Regions from separate parts of the Nanhaiella sioensis genome, predicted to be linked through region 1. Evidence: predicted binding sites of a transcription regulator. Region 1 holds the regulator's gene; the other holds the start of a gene.

The links. Region 1 encodes NrdR, which represses ribonucleotide reductase genes. Its sites were predicted from a motif close to AACACNATATATNGTGTT; they were not measured.
Region 2: the regulator NrdR is predicted to act here: its motif matches at 4,126-4,143, upstream of V1503_RS16125 (vitamin B12-dependent ribonucleotide reductase).

The regions. Positions count from the first base shown of each region.
Region 1 is NZ_JBKAEG010000001.1:3,155,676-3,163,796, reverse strand. Features, by position in the region: T-box leader at 57-301, opposite strand; gene ytxC (putative sporulation protein YtxC) at 390-1,238, opposite strand; gene dnaI (primosomal protein DnaI) at 1,599-2,543, opposite strand; gene V1503_RS14640 (replication initiation and membrane attachment family protein) at 2,561-3,973, opposite strand; gene nrdR (transcriptional regulator NrdR) at 4,063-4,521, opposite strand; gene speD (adenosylmethionine decarboxylase) at 4,867-5,250, opposite strand; gene V1503_RS14625 (glyceraldehyde-3-phosphate dehydrogenase) at 6,126-7,157, opposite strand; gene coaE (dephospho-CoA kinase) at 7,494-8,108, opposite strand.
Region 2 is NZ_JBKAEG010000001.1:3,474,653-3,482,773, forward strand. Features, by position in the region: gene gcvPA (aminomethyl-transferring glycine dehydrogenase subunit GcvPA) at 1-445, shown strand, start outside; gene gcvPB (aminomethyl-transferring glycine dehydrogenase subunit GcvPB) at 438-1,895, shown strand; gene V1503_RS16115 (rhodanese-like domain-containing protein) at 2,068-2,391, opposite strand; gene V1503_RS16120 (lipoate--protein ligase family protein) at 2,600-3,433, shown strand; gene V1503_RS16125 (vitamin B12-dependent ribonucleotide reductase) at 4,256-6,823, shown strand; gene mntR (transcriptional regulator MntR) at 7,136-7,564, shown strand; gene V1503_RS16135 (patatin-like phospholipase family protein) at 7,906-8,121, shown strand, end outside.

The sequences.
Region 1 (8,121 bases):
TCAAAAATAACAATCCGTTGTGGAAAACATCGAAAAACAAAAAAACTCATCCCTAAAAAAGGGACGAGTTTGGTCTCGTGGTTCCACCCTTGTTTCTTACTTATCTGCATGCAAAGATAGATATAGTAAGCTCAAGACATAGATAACGGATATCCCGCCAGTAATTAATAAATTGAAACAATCGTTCACTACTGAAGTTTAGAGGTGGTAAGTATATTTTTCGTGTTAGGAAGATTTCAGCCGAGTCTTCCCTCTCTATAAACCGTAAAAATGATACCCATGTCCTCATCATAACCTTTAAAGAAGTTGTTCAAAAATTATTTATGTAGGTAATTATATTTTTATTAGTGTCGAAAATCAAGCCTATTATACAATTATTTTTCAGTCCATTATCTATTGTAGTGACTTAATTGCTGGAAATCTTGCTTTGGATAGATCTTTACACGTTCTTGAAAGATGTTGTGGATGGTTTGTATTAAACTATGATCAATTTCATCACTATAAATCATTACAGATTGTGGTGCTAGCGATACAAGAGGTGCAATGACAGATGAATCTATGTAAATAGATTGTGAAATCATCATTTTCCGATCTATTTGTTTCGTCAAATCTTCCCTTTGCAATTGTACATATCGATCATTAAAAAAATGGAATAAATGTCCATTGTCATGTAACAGATGGATCTTAGAATAAACCGCTTGTCGTACATGTAGTAAGTCACGTAATGTTTGAATAAAATTTTGATATTCCTGCTCAAGCTTATACTCATCTATAGCTAGTTCAGTGTATTCCAATAATTGTTCAAAATATTTCTTTAAGCGAAAACGGATAAATGAATCGAATGAAAACGATATAGATTCGTGCAAAAAATCTTCTAATGATTGTTTAATAAGTGTTATTCTAGATCGGGCACATTTCATAGCCGGGAGATCATTCCTCTCCCCATTAAATATTGTATGTGCTATCTCGATTATTTGTCTTTGCTCGTCCGTATTCTTAAAATAAAATGAATTTACAATAAATGATTGTAACCACTCATCCTCCTTTTTATCAATTATGTAGTTTAGAAGCACAGGGATAACAAGCATATCTATAATCTTTTTCATATCTTTGTCAGGGCCGATTTTAACTAAATGGGCAAAATCATATGTAATTAGAACTGAATGGTCAGCTCCACTTTTTAACCTCTCACACACTTCACTTGCATCTAATTTATTTTGAAAATAAATTTCAATCAAGTTTGTCCCCCCTTTTGCCAACACCTGTTTATATATATATGGGGGATATGATTATTTTAGAAGTTTCATTTTCGCTGTTTATAAGAAAGGCCGTTTACCCATTATTACTTGTCCTTTTTATCTACAAACCCTTTAGTCACATATAACACCGTTTTGCTGCTGTAAGCTTGTAAAGACCATTAGAGACGAAATTCACTTTTAAAGATTCCCTATAACAGTGCAATAGTAAAACGTATATATACATCTCGACAACTGGTGGTTTTTCATACTAAGAAGGTGGAGAGGAAGCTTTGTGGTAAAACGCAAAACTATACAACCAACTAAAAACGGCGTATCCATAGTAAGGATAGCCGTATCAGTTCAATTCTTGTCGTATCTTCTATTTTTCCCAGTAATTTCAACAGGAATCGTTAAATATTTTATTCGCTCCATAATCCTCGCTGCTTTCAGCTTTTCTTCTTCGCCCCGTTGAGAATAAGATAGATGATGCTGAAGTTGATCATAACTAAAATTGGATGTAAAGAATGTTGGTAAGTTCTCAAGCATTCGATACTGTAAAATGGGCCCTAAAATCTCATCACGTGTCCAGCTTGTCATTGATTCAGCTCCAATATCATCAAGCATAAGTACCGACACCTTTTTTACCACTTCAATTTTATGATTTAACGATTGATCCTGAAATGAACCTTTCAGTTCACGTAAAAATTCTGGGAGATATATTAGCATTGTAGCGACGTTTTTGCTTGCTAATTCATTTGCAATGGCCCCTAAAAGATATGTCTTACCTACTCCAAACGGGCCATGAAAGAATAAACCTCTCCCTCCGTTCTTGTCTTTATCATACTTTTCTATAAAGTCTTGTATTAAATGAACAGCTTTTAGTCTACTTTTATCATCTAAAGCAACTTGATCAATAGTAGCTAGAAGTATTTCACTTGGAATATTAATGGACTGTATAAGATCTTGTTGCTTTTTTTGCTCATCGTATTTTAGTTTTTTATTACATTTATCATATTGTATATCAATTGAATTTCCACTAATAATTAAAGTTGGCTCGTACCCTTTGATCATATTTGAACACCGATCGAAAGATATACATTTCTGACAATTTTTCGACTGGCTAATATATTCATATAATTTATTTAAGCTACGGTCAATCATATCTCCTGTGACTCTATCATGATGTTGATTTAAAAATTGTTGGATATCAGGATTTTGGAGTATTTCAGTTTTCATCTGATTTAGACGTAGTTGAAACTTATCATTTTGGAACAATTTAGACATCGTTTCGTTAATTCGCTCCACTCTGCTCCCCTCTTTTCCTATTTTGAGTTTCCTTTATATTTATTAATTCGCTCCTGAAGCTTTTGCCTTTCCTTTTCAAAATCTACTTCTTCCACTTTTTCTTCACTTACCTGATCCTGTTTCTCTTCAACAAACCAATCAGGTAACAATTCTTTACGAACTGGTTTTTTTGTTGAGGCAGAACGTTTTTTATTATTTGTATTCGCCCAGGTTTGATATTGCCGATGCTCTTGTTTAGCAAGCTCCATCGCTTGTTTCACGGTTTTAATATTTTTTCTCGACCAATGACTAGCTATCTTTTCAACGTAGCCTCTTGTGAGCTTCATATCAGTACGAAGCAACACATAATATATTAAGACGTTCACAACTCCTGGTAATAATTTCTGATTAACCATCACATCTTCAATAATTTGAAGGTCAGCAGCTGATGGTACAGAACCATCCGCAAGATCCATTAAAACCTTCTTTGGTGATATTAATTCAAGTTGTTTTATCAGTTGGTCTTCCTTCGTTTCTACTTGTTGATCATTCATTGTCCTTTGTGTGATCGGTTGTACTTGCTCGACAATAGAAGGTAGCCGATCACCATTCTCAAATTTATACCAGTCTCGTGCTTCTTTGCGAAGTTTTTCTATATCAATTTTATCATCCATAGTTAACGAACTCATCGTAATTTTTTGCATTTCTATTGGGTCTATTTCATATAAAAACGATAGCTTTGTTATCATGTCTTTTACTTTATCAGTAATCGCCTTTTTTGGTACCATACTTTCGGATAAGCCAGCGAAAAATAAATTAAAGTTAAATGCTTCTTGCAAATAAGTTGGTTCATTTTTTGCAGCATTATTGATATAGTTATTTCCTTCTTGAGGTATTAACTGTTCAATGATCTCATCGTTAGCGTTAGATACCATTTCGGAAGGGTGAATAGATTTAAAAATCTCATTAAACGATTTTGTTATAGGTGTATATTGAATGCTGTCGATTTGTTTGTCTGAGAAGAAACGTTTTAGCTTTGCATATTTATTTTTCCCAACTCTATTATACAAAAAAACATTTAATACTCCGTCATTAAAAAATTGATCAGGAGATAATGGAGGTTGCAGCTCATAAATAAAATGACGAACATCATTTTCTTTTTTTTCATATGTTTTTAATAGTCCAATTCCCTCAAGCTTAAGCCTTTGTCTAAAAATTTCATGTAAATTACACTGCATAAGCCCCATTAAACTATGGTGTGTAGATTCTTCACTCCACAATCTATTTTCTTCAAGTTCAGCCCATAGAGTCATAAATAAACTAAAAGCACCATTTTCAATTAATGGTTGATAGAGCAACGTTATTATTTTTCGATCAAACTCTTGTAAAATTGTTTTACAACTCACATAATATCGATCTACAGGAATTAATTCTTTCCAATGATGTTCCACTATATAACCTAACCTTTCATAGATATTCTAACTATTCCTATGTTCAATATATTAAAAAAAGAGCTTGAAGAATATTCTTAAGCTCCTATCTAAATTTCTTTTTTAATTAGTTCTTTTAATTCTTCTATAAAAACGTTGATATCTTTAAATTGTCTGTAAACAGAAGCAAAACGAACGTATGATACTTCATCAATTTTGGACAACTTTTCCATGACCATCTCACCTATCATCTCGCTACCTACTTCGGAATAACCTTGGCTTCTTAAGTCCTTCTCAATGAAGTTAATGATATCTTCTAATTGAGTTAAGGAAACAGGCCTTTTCTCACAAGCTTTAATAAGGCCACGTAGAATCTTTTCGCGACTGAACTCTTCTCTTGTTCCTTCTTTTTTAACAACGATAAGTGGTAGTTCTTCCACTTTTTCAAACGTTGTAACCCGATATTGACACACTTCACATTCACGTCTTCTTCTTATAGCGCGTCCTTCATCTACAGGCCGAGAATCTAATACCCTAGTTCCATTATGTTGACAAGAAGGGCATTTCATACAATCAGCTCCGTTCTTTTCTTGCTGAGTTTTTAATATAGGCTTCTTTCGCATTAATTGTTACTTGTCGTAATAAGCTGTTTTCGTACTAACGTATACAACTACTAGGTTTTGGTACATCTTTTCTAAAGACTATAAGAAGCATATAATACATATCAGTTTTTCTAATGTAAGTAAAAAAGCAACAAAATTTACGCAAAGAGCCTTAATAGAAGAGAACATAGCTTTCCTTAAGTTTCTTATTCTCTATACTCTAATGATATAAAAAGACGAAACTAAGTACAAGCATAAAAATAAAGAGGTATATTGATATACCCCTTTTTTGTTCGAACATTTATATGATTGTTATAGAACTTTTAATTTTGATTTTTGCACTTGCACTGGACCCATTCCACGAGGTAATTCAATATTCTCACGTGATTCAGCACCTAAAGCTTCTGCAATATGTTGAGCAGCAACATTAGGGTCAATACGATCACCACATGTATAAACGTCTATGCTAGCATAACCATGCTCGGGAAAGCTGTGTATTGTTAAATGAGATTCAGAAATAATTACGACACCACTTACTCCGTGAGGAGCAAATTTATGGAAAGCAACTTCTCTAACTTCAGCACCTGACTTTAATGCTGCATCAACAAAAATCTTTTCAATTTCATTGATATCATTTAACTTCTCAAAATTACAACCCCACAGCTCAGAAATAACGTGTCTACCCATTGTTTCCATATGCTAGTCCCCCTTAAGCGATAAATATTATTCAGACATGAATTTCTTCTAACAGATATTTTTCATAACTACCACGGGGGAAAGTTAGTCCAAAGAGGTCCTAACCCTTTAAGTAGCTACAGTATCTATTCATCAAGAAGTTCACGAAAAATAGTATACTTTGTTTGTGTGATTTTTGCAACAACCTTTTCTATTTTTATTCGCGTAAGTTAAGGGCAGTATTGATTTGTGGTGATACTATTTACATTTTCCTTTTTTATAACAAATATCCGATAAAACTTGTGGAAATAACAAAAGTTGCACGTCAATTCCTCCAAAGTCTTATGATTAACTGCACTGCAGAATGTCTGTCTGATGTCTTCTTGCTGATGTCAACGGCAAGTAGAAGACGAGCTCTTGATCTTGGAATGGGTATTTTACTGCAACTTCCATTAACATTGCCTCATCGAAAGAAACATTTTCTTTTCTGAGAAATAACATTGCTCACTCAAAAAGATTATTTACATCTCATGATAATAAATAATATGTCCATATCCATTAAAACTATATAGTAAAAAGTTTATTGCGATTGTAACTAAATTACGTCTGCAATGTGATTTTATCCCATTTTTTAGTAGGGTGTGTTATTTCTTAATATACGAACAACAATTCATGACTTATTAACACTATAATCGTAAATGTTGTTATTTGTATCCAATTGAACAGCTAGTAGTGGTTATATACGATTGTCATCGTTAAATTGAAGTAACGATGACACGAACCCTAGTAGAATCCGTAGCTCAAAAATAACTATCTATACGATGACAACCAAAGAAAAAAGAGTATATTTAAATAAACATACTCTTTAGCTATATAAACCATATCCTTATGCTTTTTTACCCAACCTTCATTTCTGTTTTTTTCATCATTTCACATGCTACATATTTAACTAAATCTACAACTCGACATGAATAGCCCCACTCATTATCATACCAAGCAAGAATTTTTATTTTACGATTATTTAAAACCATTGTTGATAAACCATCAATGATCGAAGAATGGGGATTTGTATTAAAATCAACTGATACTAACGGCTCTGTTGTAAAATCAATAATCCCTTTTAAATAAGTATTAGATGCAATGATAAATGCATCATTTATTTCATCAATTGTTACATCTCTCTTTACATCCACGACTAAATCCACTAGTGATACGTTTGAAGTTGGGACACGTAGCGCCATACCGTGTAATTTTCCTTTTAACTGCGGTAGAACAAGTGATAACGCTTTCGCAGCACCTGTACTTGTAGGAATAATTGATTGCGCACACGCACGCGCACGACGTAGATCTTTATGAGGATTGTCAATATTTTTTTGGTCATTCGTATATGCATGTACTGTTGTCATTAGACCACTTTCTATTCCAAATTGTTCATCAATTATTTTGGCAACTGGTGCCAAGCAATTTGTTGTACATGAAGCATTTGAAATAATATCGTGCTCTTCTGTATTAAATTTACTCTCATTTACTCCCATTACGACTGTAATATCTTCATTTTTTCCAGGTGCTGTTAATATTACTTTTTTTGCCCCTGCATCTAAGTGTAAGCTAGCTTTAGCTCGGTCATTAAATTGACCAGTAGCTTCAATAACAATATCTATATTAAGACTTCCCCAAGGTAATTCTTTTGGGTCACGTGTACTTAACAACTTTATTCTGTTTCCATTTACGATGAGGCAATCATTTTCTGCAACCACTTCACCATCAAATTTGCCATGATTCGTATCATACTTAATTAAATGTGCCAATGTTTCAGCTGGGTAGCTAGCATTTATTGCAACTATTTCTAATTCTCTGCTTGTCATCGCTTGACGAAATACCATTCTTCCAATTCTTCCAAAACCATTAATCGCAATTCTTGTATTCATAATATTACTCCCCTCGAAAATAATGTTATACTTTTCATTACATTCGTGTAATTAGTATAACATAATTATCTAGAATTGTGATAATTAAAATACACATATTTTTTTCCAACATACAAAAAGACCCCTACCTCTATATCTATCGATAAGAAGTGGGGGAATGTTCTCTAAGCTTATGTTCTTTTCGTAAACTATGTTGGTCATGAACTAGAAGTAGTTTTATGTATACTTTAGTTAAGTAAACGCTGAGTGAATAAGGAGAAATATTCTACTCACCGCATTGAAAACCAGCGCATATCCCATGTAGGAAAAGCCTAAATCAACCTAAGATTAATGAGCTTACTGATTCGGCAATATTTGTATACTCCAGTTTTGGAGGAGTTTGTGGAGTTGTTCCTCAGTATTTAATATAGAACCATTATTATTTAACACCGCACTAGCTAAAGAGATTTTATCCTTTAGAGGCATTTGCGAATTAATTCGAGCTTCGGCTTCATGCTTAAGGTAGTTATTTCTTTGCATTAGTCTATGTAATTGAACATCTGGGTCTACATATACAAGTAGCGTTTTGTCGACCATATCAGTTAATTTACTTTCAAACAATAGCGGTATGTCTAAAATAACCACTTGTAAACCTTGCTTCATGTATTCATCCATTCGTTCAAACATCTTTTTACGTACTGCTGGATGCACGATACTGTTCAATTGTTGCCTTTTTTCTTCATCATGAAAGATAATATTACCTAGTTTCTCTCTATCTAACTCTCCATTAGGTTGTGTAACCTTCTCACCAAATGTTGCAATTATTTTTTTATATGCAGACTCACCAGCTGTGACTACCTCTCTCGCAATTATATCTGCATCAACTATAGGAAATCCAAGCTTTTCAAGCATTTTTGCTACTGTGCTTTTACCGCTTGCTATTCCTCCTGTTAGCCCTATGATAAGCGTCATTACCGATCCCCCA
Region 2 (8,121 bases), 320 kb from region 1:
TGAAGATGGACGTCGTGGTTTTGTTTTAACACTTCAAGCACGTGAACAACATATTCGTAGAGATAAAGCAACATCGAATATTTGTTCAAACCAAGCATTAAATGCATTAGCAGCCTCTGTTGCAATGACTGCGCTTGGGAAAAAAGGTGTTAAACATATGGCAACTCAAAACATACAAAAATCCCAATATGCAAAAAATCAACTTAAAGCACATGGCTTTGAAATAGCATTTGAAGGTCCTTTCTTTAATGAATTTGTCATTAAATTACCAAAATCAGTAAAAGAAATCAATCGTAGGCTATTAGATAAAGGGATTATCGGTGGATACGATTTAAGTAAAGATTTTGCTGAGCTAGAGAATCATATGTTAGTAGCGGTTACCGAACTACGTACTAAGTTAGAGATTGATACATTTGTGAAGGAATTGGGGGATGGCAATGAATAATCAAGAGCAACCATTAATTTTTGAGTTATCAAAGCAAGGGAGAATTGGTTACAGCTTACCAGATTTAGATGTTCCTAATATAAATGTTAATGATGTTTTACCTAGTGATTATATAAGGGTAGATGAGCCAGAGTTACCAGAGGTGTCCGAGTTAGACATTATGCGCCATTACACAGCTTTATCAAATCGGAATCATGGAGTTGATTCAGGGTTTTATCCACTAGGTTCTTGTACGATGAAGTATAATCCGAAAATTAATGAAAATGTGGCGAGATATAGTGGATTTGCAAACATTCATCCTTTACAAGATGAGGGTACAGTACAAGGGGCACTTGAGCTCATGTATGATTTACAAGAGCATTTAGTAGAAATTACTGGGATGGATACTGTAACGTTACAGCCTGCAGCTGGTGCACATGGTGAGTGGACAGGGTTAATGATGATCCGTGCTTACCATGAAGCAAACAATGATTTTAATCGAACAAAGGTCATTGTACCAGATTCAGCTCACGGTACTAATCCTGCATCAGCAACAGTAGCAGGCTTAGAAACTATAACAGTAAAATCTGATGACAATGGACTGGTTGACCTTGAAGATTTAAAGCGTGTTGTTGGACAAGATACTGCAGCGTTAATGCTAACAAACCCAAATACTTTAGGACTATTTGAAGAGAATATTGTTGAAATGGCGGAGATTGTCCATGGAGCTGGAGGGAAGCTTTATTACGATGGTGCTAATTTAAATGCGGTATTAAGTAAAGCACGACCTGGCGATATGGGATTTGATGTTGTTCATTTAAATCTTCATAAGACATTTACAGGTCCGCATGGTGGAGGTGGACCAGGTTCAGGGCCAGTAGGAGTTAAAGAGGATTTGCTTCCTTTTCTACCAAAACCAGTATTAGTCAAAAGTGAAGCAGGTTTTACATTCGATTACGATCGCCCACAAGCTATTGGCAGAGTTAAACCTTTCTACGGAAATTTCGGAATTAATGTACGTGCTTATACGTACATCAGATCTATGGGTCCTGACGGATTGAATGCAGTCACCGAATATGCTGTGTTAAATGCAAACTATATGATGCGACGTCTTGCACCACATTTTGATCTGCCTTTCGATAAGCATTGTAAGCATGAGTTTGTACTGTCTGGAAAACGACAAAAAAAACTAGGTGTGCGTACACTTGATATCGCTAAGCGGTTGTTGGATTTTGGCTACCATCCACCTACAATTTATTTTCCATTAAATGTAGAAGAATGTATAATGATCGAGCCTACAGAAACGGAATCGAAGGAGACACTTGATGCTTTTATTGATGCGATGATTCAAATAGCAAAAGAAGCAGAGGAGAATCCCGAAATTGTTCAAGAAGCACCACATACAACAGTAGTAAAACGATTAGATGAAACAATTGCAGCCCGTAAGCCGATTCTAAGATATAAAAAATAACGAAAACAAAGGATTCACCAATCTCTGGCGAATCCTTTGTTTTTTCTTAAGCTCTTTTTGTAAACTAATGTTGCTATTGTTTCAAAGAGTAAAGGTGTAATGAACTAACTAATACTATACAAGAGATTTTGAAACAGCATGATTGAAAATTGTAGGTGTGTCTTACTTGTAGTTACTTTTTAGCTTTAATTTTTCCAGACCATTTCTTAAACCCGCCTTTTAAATGGTAGAGGTCTTTAAATCCTTTTCTTCTCAACGTTTGTGCAGCTCTTCCACTTCTAATACTGCTTTGGCAATATAAATATACAGGTTTGTCAGGTCTAAGTTCATTAATTCTCATTTTCAATTGTGACAATGGAATATTTCTAGCACCTAATATATGCCCACCCTCAAATTCATTTTGCTCACGTACATCTATTAATTGAGCTTTTCGATATCCCTCACGAAATTGCTCCTCAGTTAATGAAGTTAATATTCTTCTGCGGTATACCGTCATAATTACAAAGTAAACGAGCACAGCACCAACGATAATTAATAATAGTTCCACGAGTAATCTACCCCTTTTCTTCTCTTTCTATCGACATACATTATTATATAAGGCTAGGCTTTGATTAGTAAAGGAAATCCTTATTACTTTTCAAATATATCTTACATTTGGTAGACTATAGACACGCAAAAGAAAGCTAAATAAAAGAGGTAGAGATATGAAAGAAAAATGGCGGTTTATCGATTCTGGAAATTGTTCACCTGCATTTAATATGGCATTAGATGAAGCATTATTAGAATGGCATAGTCAAGGTAAGATTCCTCCTACAATTCGTTTTTATGGCTGGTCGCCACCAACATTATCAATTGGTTATTTCCAAAAAATAGAGAGAGAAATTGACTTAGATGCTGTAAAAAAACACGGGTTAGGATTTGTAAGAAGGCCTACTGGTGGTAGAGGGGTACTTCATGACAATGAATTAACGTATAGTGTAATTGTTTCAGAGAAATATCCTAATATGCCTCATTCAGTAACTGAAGCATACAGAGTCATATCTGAAGGGCTATTAGAAGGTTTTAAAAAGCTTGGCTTAGATGCATATTTTGCTATTCCAAAATCAGAGGAAGAGCGAAGCAGCTTGAAAAATCCACGATCTTCCGTTTGTTTTGATGCACCTTCTTGGTATGAGTTAGTCGTTGAAGGAAGAAAAGTAGCTGGAAGTGCACAAACGAGACAAAAAGGAGTCATCCTCCAACATGGTTCCATATTACTTGATTTGGATGAAGATGTGCTTTTTAGTCTTTTCAAATATCCTAACGAACGTGTTAAAGAAAGGTTACAAAGACAGTTTAAAAATAAAGCTGTTGCGATCAATGAATTAAGGGAAGAGGAAGTTACAATTGGAGAGGCGAAATCTGCGTTTAAAGCAGGGTTTGCAAAAGGGTTAAATATTGATTTAGAACCGTATCAATTAACGCAAGATGAATTAGCGTATGTAAACGACATAGCAACAAAACGATATGAGAATGATGAATGGAATTTTCGCAAATAACTGAAGGCTCTTTTCCTAAAAGGTGTATAGATAACACAACTATTAGTTCTTTATGTGCTAGAAGCAGTTAGAAAATAGTCTCATTAATTCGCTGTTTTCGCATTAATTATTGCTTTTCGTAATTAAAGCTAAATACGATAATGACACCTTTTCTTGAGTACAATGAAGACTAACATGTAATCTGATAACAATACCAACAAAGTTTACGAAAAGAGTATATTAAATTGAAGAGGGTAACTCAGGATGACTTGTCTTATACCCTATATGCTGTATATGAAGGAGGTATGCACCTTACTATTATACAAGATATAGGGTATGAGATATGTCCTTCGTTTATGAGTTATCCTTTTTTCATTGGCTTCTTTTTGTTCTTATTCCTAAAATCTAATAAAAACAGTCAATCTATTTTTTTTGTAAAACTACGAACTCTACTTTTATTTTTGTAGATTGTGCAATAGTGACTTGACAATTCATTGATAGTACAGCCTTTTTACACCACTACTATATATTATTTGGGACATACTTCCTACAGATAAAATAATGCAACTTCTAAATTAGTTAGAAATTCGTATATTAAACTACATATGCGACTGTTTCCTTCATTTTTCTATGAAATGTGTTCTTTTTTTTGTTTGACAAATCATAGAACACTTGACCTAAAATCAACATGTAGTATTAAATGATATAAATGTAACACTATATATTGATCAGTAGGCTGAAATATGGTAAATTATCAATGACATCATTTTTAAACATATGAACAATAATACTTCGTGAGAATGTACATACAAAATAGTGATATTAATAAAGGGAGTTGTAGCAATGACTGTTGTGCTAAAAGAGAAAATGAAAGTGAACGTAGAGAGATTAAATAAGGATATTCAACTTTATCCCCAAGTTCATCAAATTTCACCAAACATGAAGTTAACCCACAAAGGGGTTTCAAGGCTCGTAATGCTTGATCGGTACTCGTTTAAAGATACTGAAAAAGTTACTTTATCAGCAGGTGATTTTGTTGTGTTAACGATTAAGGAAGACCCGAAATTTCCTGCCCGTGGCCTTGGGTTTATTGAAGAGATTGATTGGAAGAACAAATTTGCACAAGTAAGGATAGAGGAAGAATATCGTGGTGCACTTGAACGTGCTGAAGAAATTGAAACAGGCATTGTAAAACGCTCACTAGACGTAATTGAAAAGCCGTTGGAGATTTATTATGAGCAAATTGCAAAGCGTAATGCAACTGGGCTTGCATCCGTTGAGTCAACTGAAGAAAAGCGTAAAGAGTGGTTTGAGAAGTATTATGATGAATTAGTTAACCTGAACTTTGTCCCAGCAGGAAGAGTGTTGTATGGTGCAGGTGCTAACACTGATGTGACATATTTTAATTGTTATGTTATGCCATTTGTTCAAGATTCACGTGAAGGTATATCTGAACATCGTAAGCAAGTGATGGAGATTATGAGTCGAGGTGGTGGTGTTGGTACAAACGGTTCCACATTAAGACCCCGCAATACTTTAGCAAAGGGTGTAAACGGTAAGTCATCAGGGTCAGTGTCTTGGTTAGATGATATTGCAAAGCTAACTCACCTTGTTGAGCAAGGGGGATCACGTCGAGGAGCTCAGATGATTATGTTAGCTGATTGGCACCCAGATATTATTGAATTCATTATCTCGAAAATGCAAAATCCACGTATTTTGAGATTTTTATTAGAAAATACAAGTGATGAAACAATTATAAAATGTGCTCAAGATAAACTTAAATTTAATCGTTTGACAGAGCAGGACAAAGCAATGTATCAAGGGATTGTTAACTATAAAAACATGCCTGGTCTTGGTGGCTTTACAACAGAGATTATTCATGACGCTGAAGAGAAATTACAAGAAAATGGGACTTACAGTGTGCATAACTCAGAGTTTTTAACTGGAGCAAACATTTCAGTATGTTTAACGAAAGAGTTTATGGAAGCAGTTGAAGCAGACGGTGATTATGATCTCAGGTTCCCAGATGTAGAAAGCTATAATGAAAAAGAAATGCAAGAATATAATGAGAATTGGCATAAAATAGGAGATGTGAGGAAGTGGGAAGAATTAGGGTATAAAGTTCGTGTATATCGTAAAATTAAAGCAAAAGAACTTTGGAATTTAATTAATATTTGTGCTACCTACTCTGCCGAACCAGGCATTTTCTTCATAGATAATGCGAATGACATGACTAATGCAAAGGCTTATGGACAACAGGTTGTAGCAACAAACCCTTGTGGAGAACAGCCTCTTGCCCCTTATTCAGTTTGTAACCTTGCAGCTGTTAACTTAGCAGAAATGGCTGATAAAAATACGAAGACTGTGAATTTTGAAAAACTGAAACAAACGGTTGAAGTAGGCGTTAGAATGCAGGACAATGTTATTGATGCTACGCCGTATTTCTTGCAGGAAAATAAGAAACAAGCATTGGGAGAACGTCGTGTCGGTTTAGGGGTTATGGGACTTCATGACCTGCTTATTTATTGTGAAACAGAGTACGGATCAAAGGCTGGTGACGAGCTAATAGATCAGGTATTTGAAGTAATTGCAACAACTGCATATCGCGCTTCAGTGGAACTAGCGCAGGAGAAAGGAAGTTTTCCATTTCTTGTTGGTGAAACTGAAGAAGATACGATTAGATTGCGTACAGCCTTCACAGAAACTGGTTATATGAAACGTATGCCTGAAGATATAAAAGAAAATATTAAAAAATATGGAATTAGGAACTCTCACTTATTAACGGTAGCACCAACAGGAAGTACAGGGACGATGGTTGGTGTATCAACAGGACTTGAACCTTATTTTTCATTCTCTTACTTTAGAAGTGGAAGATTAGGAAAATTTATTGAAGTAAAAGCAGATATCGTTCAAGAGTATTTAGATGAAAATCCACATGTAGATGCTAATGATTTGCCAAATTGGTTTATTTCAGCGATGGAACTTTCTCCACAAGCACATGCGGATGTGCAATGTACTATTCAGCACTGGATTGATAGCTCGATTAGTAAAACAGTAAATGCACCACGTGGGTATACTGTTGAGCAAGTTGAGAGGGTATATGAACGCTTATATAAAGGTGGCGCAAAAGGCGGGACTGTTTATGTCGACGGAAGTCGAGATGCACAAGTACTTACTTTAAAAGCAGAAGAAAATACTGTTGATAAGAAAGATGCAGAAATTCCTTCACGAGATTCTGTAAAAAGCCACGTAGTCTTAGTAGATACAATTAATGATTTGCGGTCGACTGATGTAACAATTGGATCTGAAATTGGTAATACATGTCCGGTTTGTCGTAAAGGAACAGTCGAAGACCTTGGGGGCTGTAATACATGTACTAATTGTGGTGCACAATTAAAATGTGGACTATAACGAGATAACACTACTTTATTCAACAAGTTAGCAAGGGTGGATGTTTACATACTCCATCCTTTTTCTTTTAGCAAAGCTCTTTACGTAAATTCTGTTGCTATCGTTTTCAAATTAGTACCATAAAAAGTATACAGAAGAAAAGGTGTCACGAACGCAAGTTGACGACTTGTTTATTTGTTAATACGAAAAACAACAATCAATGCGGAAACAGCATATGAAAAAAACAAGTGAAATTCCCTTGTAACACTTCTCCATATATTGTACACTTTTAATGATTATTGTTATAAAAATGGAGTAATTGGAGGGTATATCATGCCTACACCAAGTATGGAAGATTATATAGAACAAATCTATATTTTAATAAAAGATAAGGGTTATGCGAGAGTTTCAGATATTGCCGAAGCTTTGTCTGTACATCCCTCCTCAGTTACAAAAATGGTACAAAAACTAGACAAAGATGAGTATCTCATATATGAAAAATATCGAGGATTAATGTTAACCACAAAAGGAAAGAAAATTGGTAAACGCTTAGTTGATCGCCATGAATTGTTAGAACAATTTTTACGAATTATCGGTGTAAATGAAAGTGAAATTTACAATGATGTTGAAGGCATTGAGCATCATTTAAGCTGGAATGCAATAGACCGGATCGGTGACGTCGTACAATATTTTGAAGAAGATGCAAATAGAGTTGAATCTTTAAAGCGTATTCAACAAAAAACAGGTGAGAATCCTTCATAAAATAAGAGTAAGAATATACGTATCATCCCCATGTCAACTTAACTAAAAAATGAATTATGTTAGAGAGGCCTTTTCTCGATATTCAATCGAGAAGAGGCCTTTAAATTTCTCTTTAAGCATGCTAAAATACACCATTCTAAACTCATAAACTGTTAGGAATGCTTTAATCCCTGCTTTTGAGTGTTCTACATACAATTCCCTTTTTTAAACAACTTTTGATACAAGCGTTATCACGACAATTTTTCTACTTATTAAGAAGATGTATCCGTGCTGTTTTGTTCTAATTGATTCTATTTTTGATTAGACATGTAGAAGATGCATTTCTTTTAGGGGGAGTAGAGATGTATATTGATGGAGTGTTTTCGGGTGGTGGCATAAAAGGGTTTTCTTTAATTGGCGCCTATCAAGCAATAGAAGAAAAAGGCTTACACTTCACAAGAGTTGCTGGAACGAGCGCTGGAGCAATTATTACTGCATTTATTGCTTCCGGATATAGCAGTAAGGAAATACTTTCAATTATGGAGGAAGTAGATGTAAAGACATTTTTAGATGCTCGT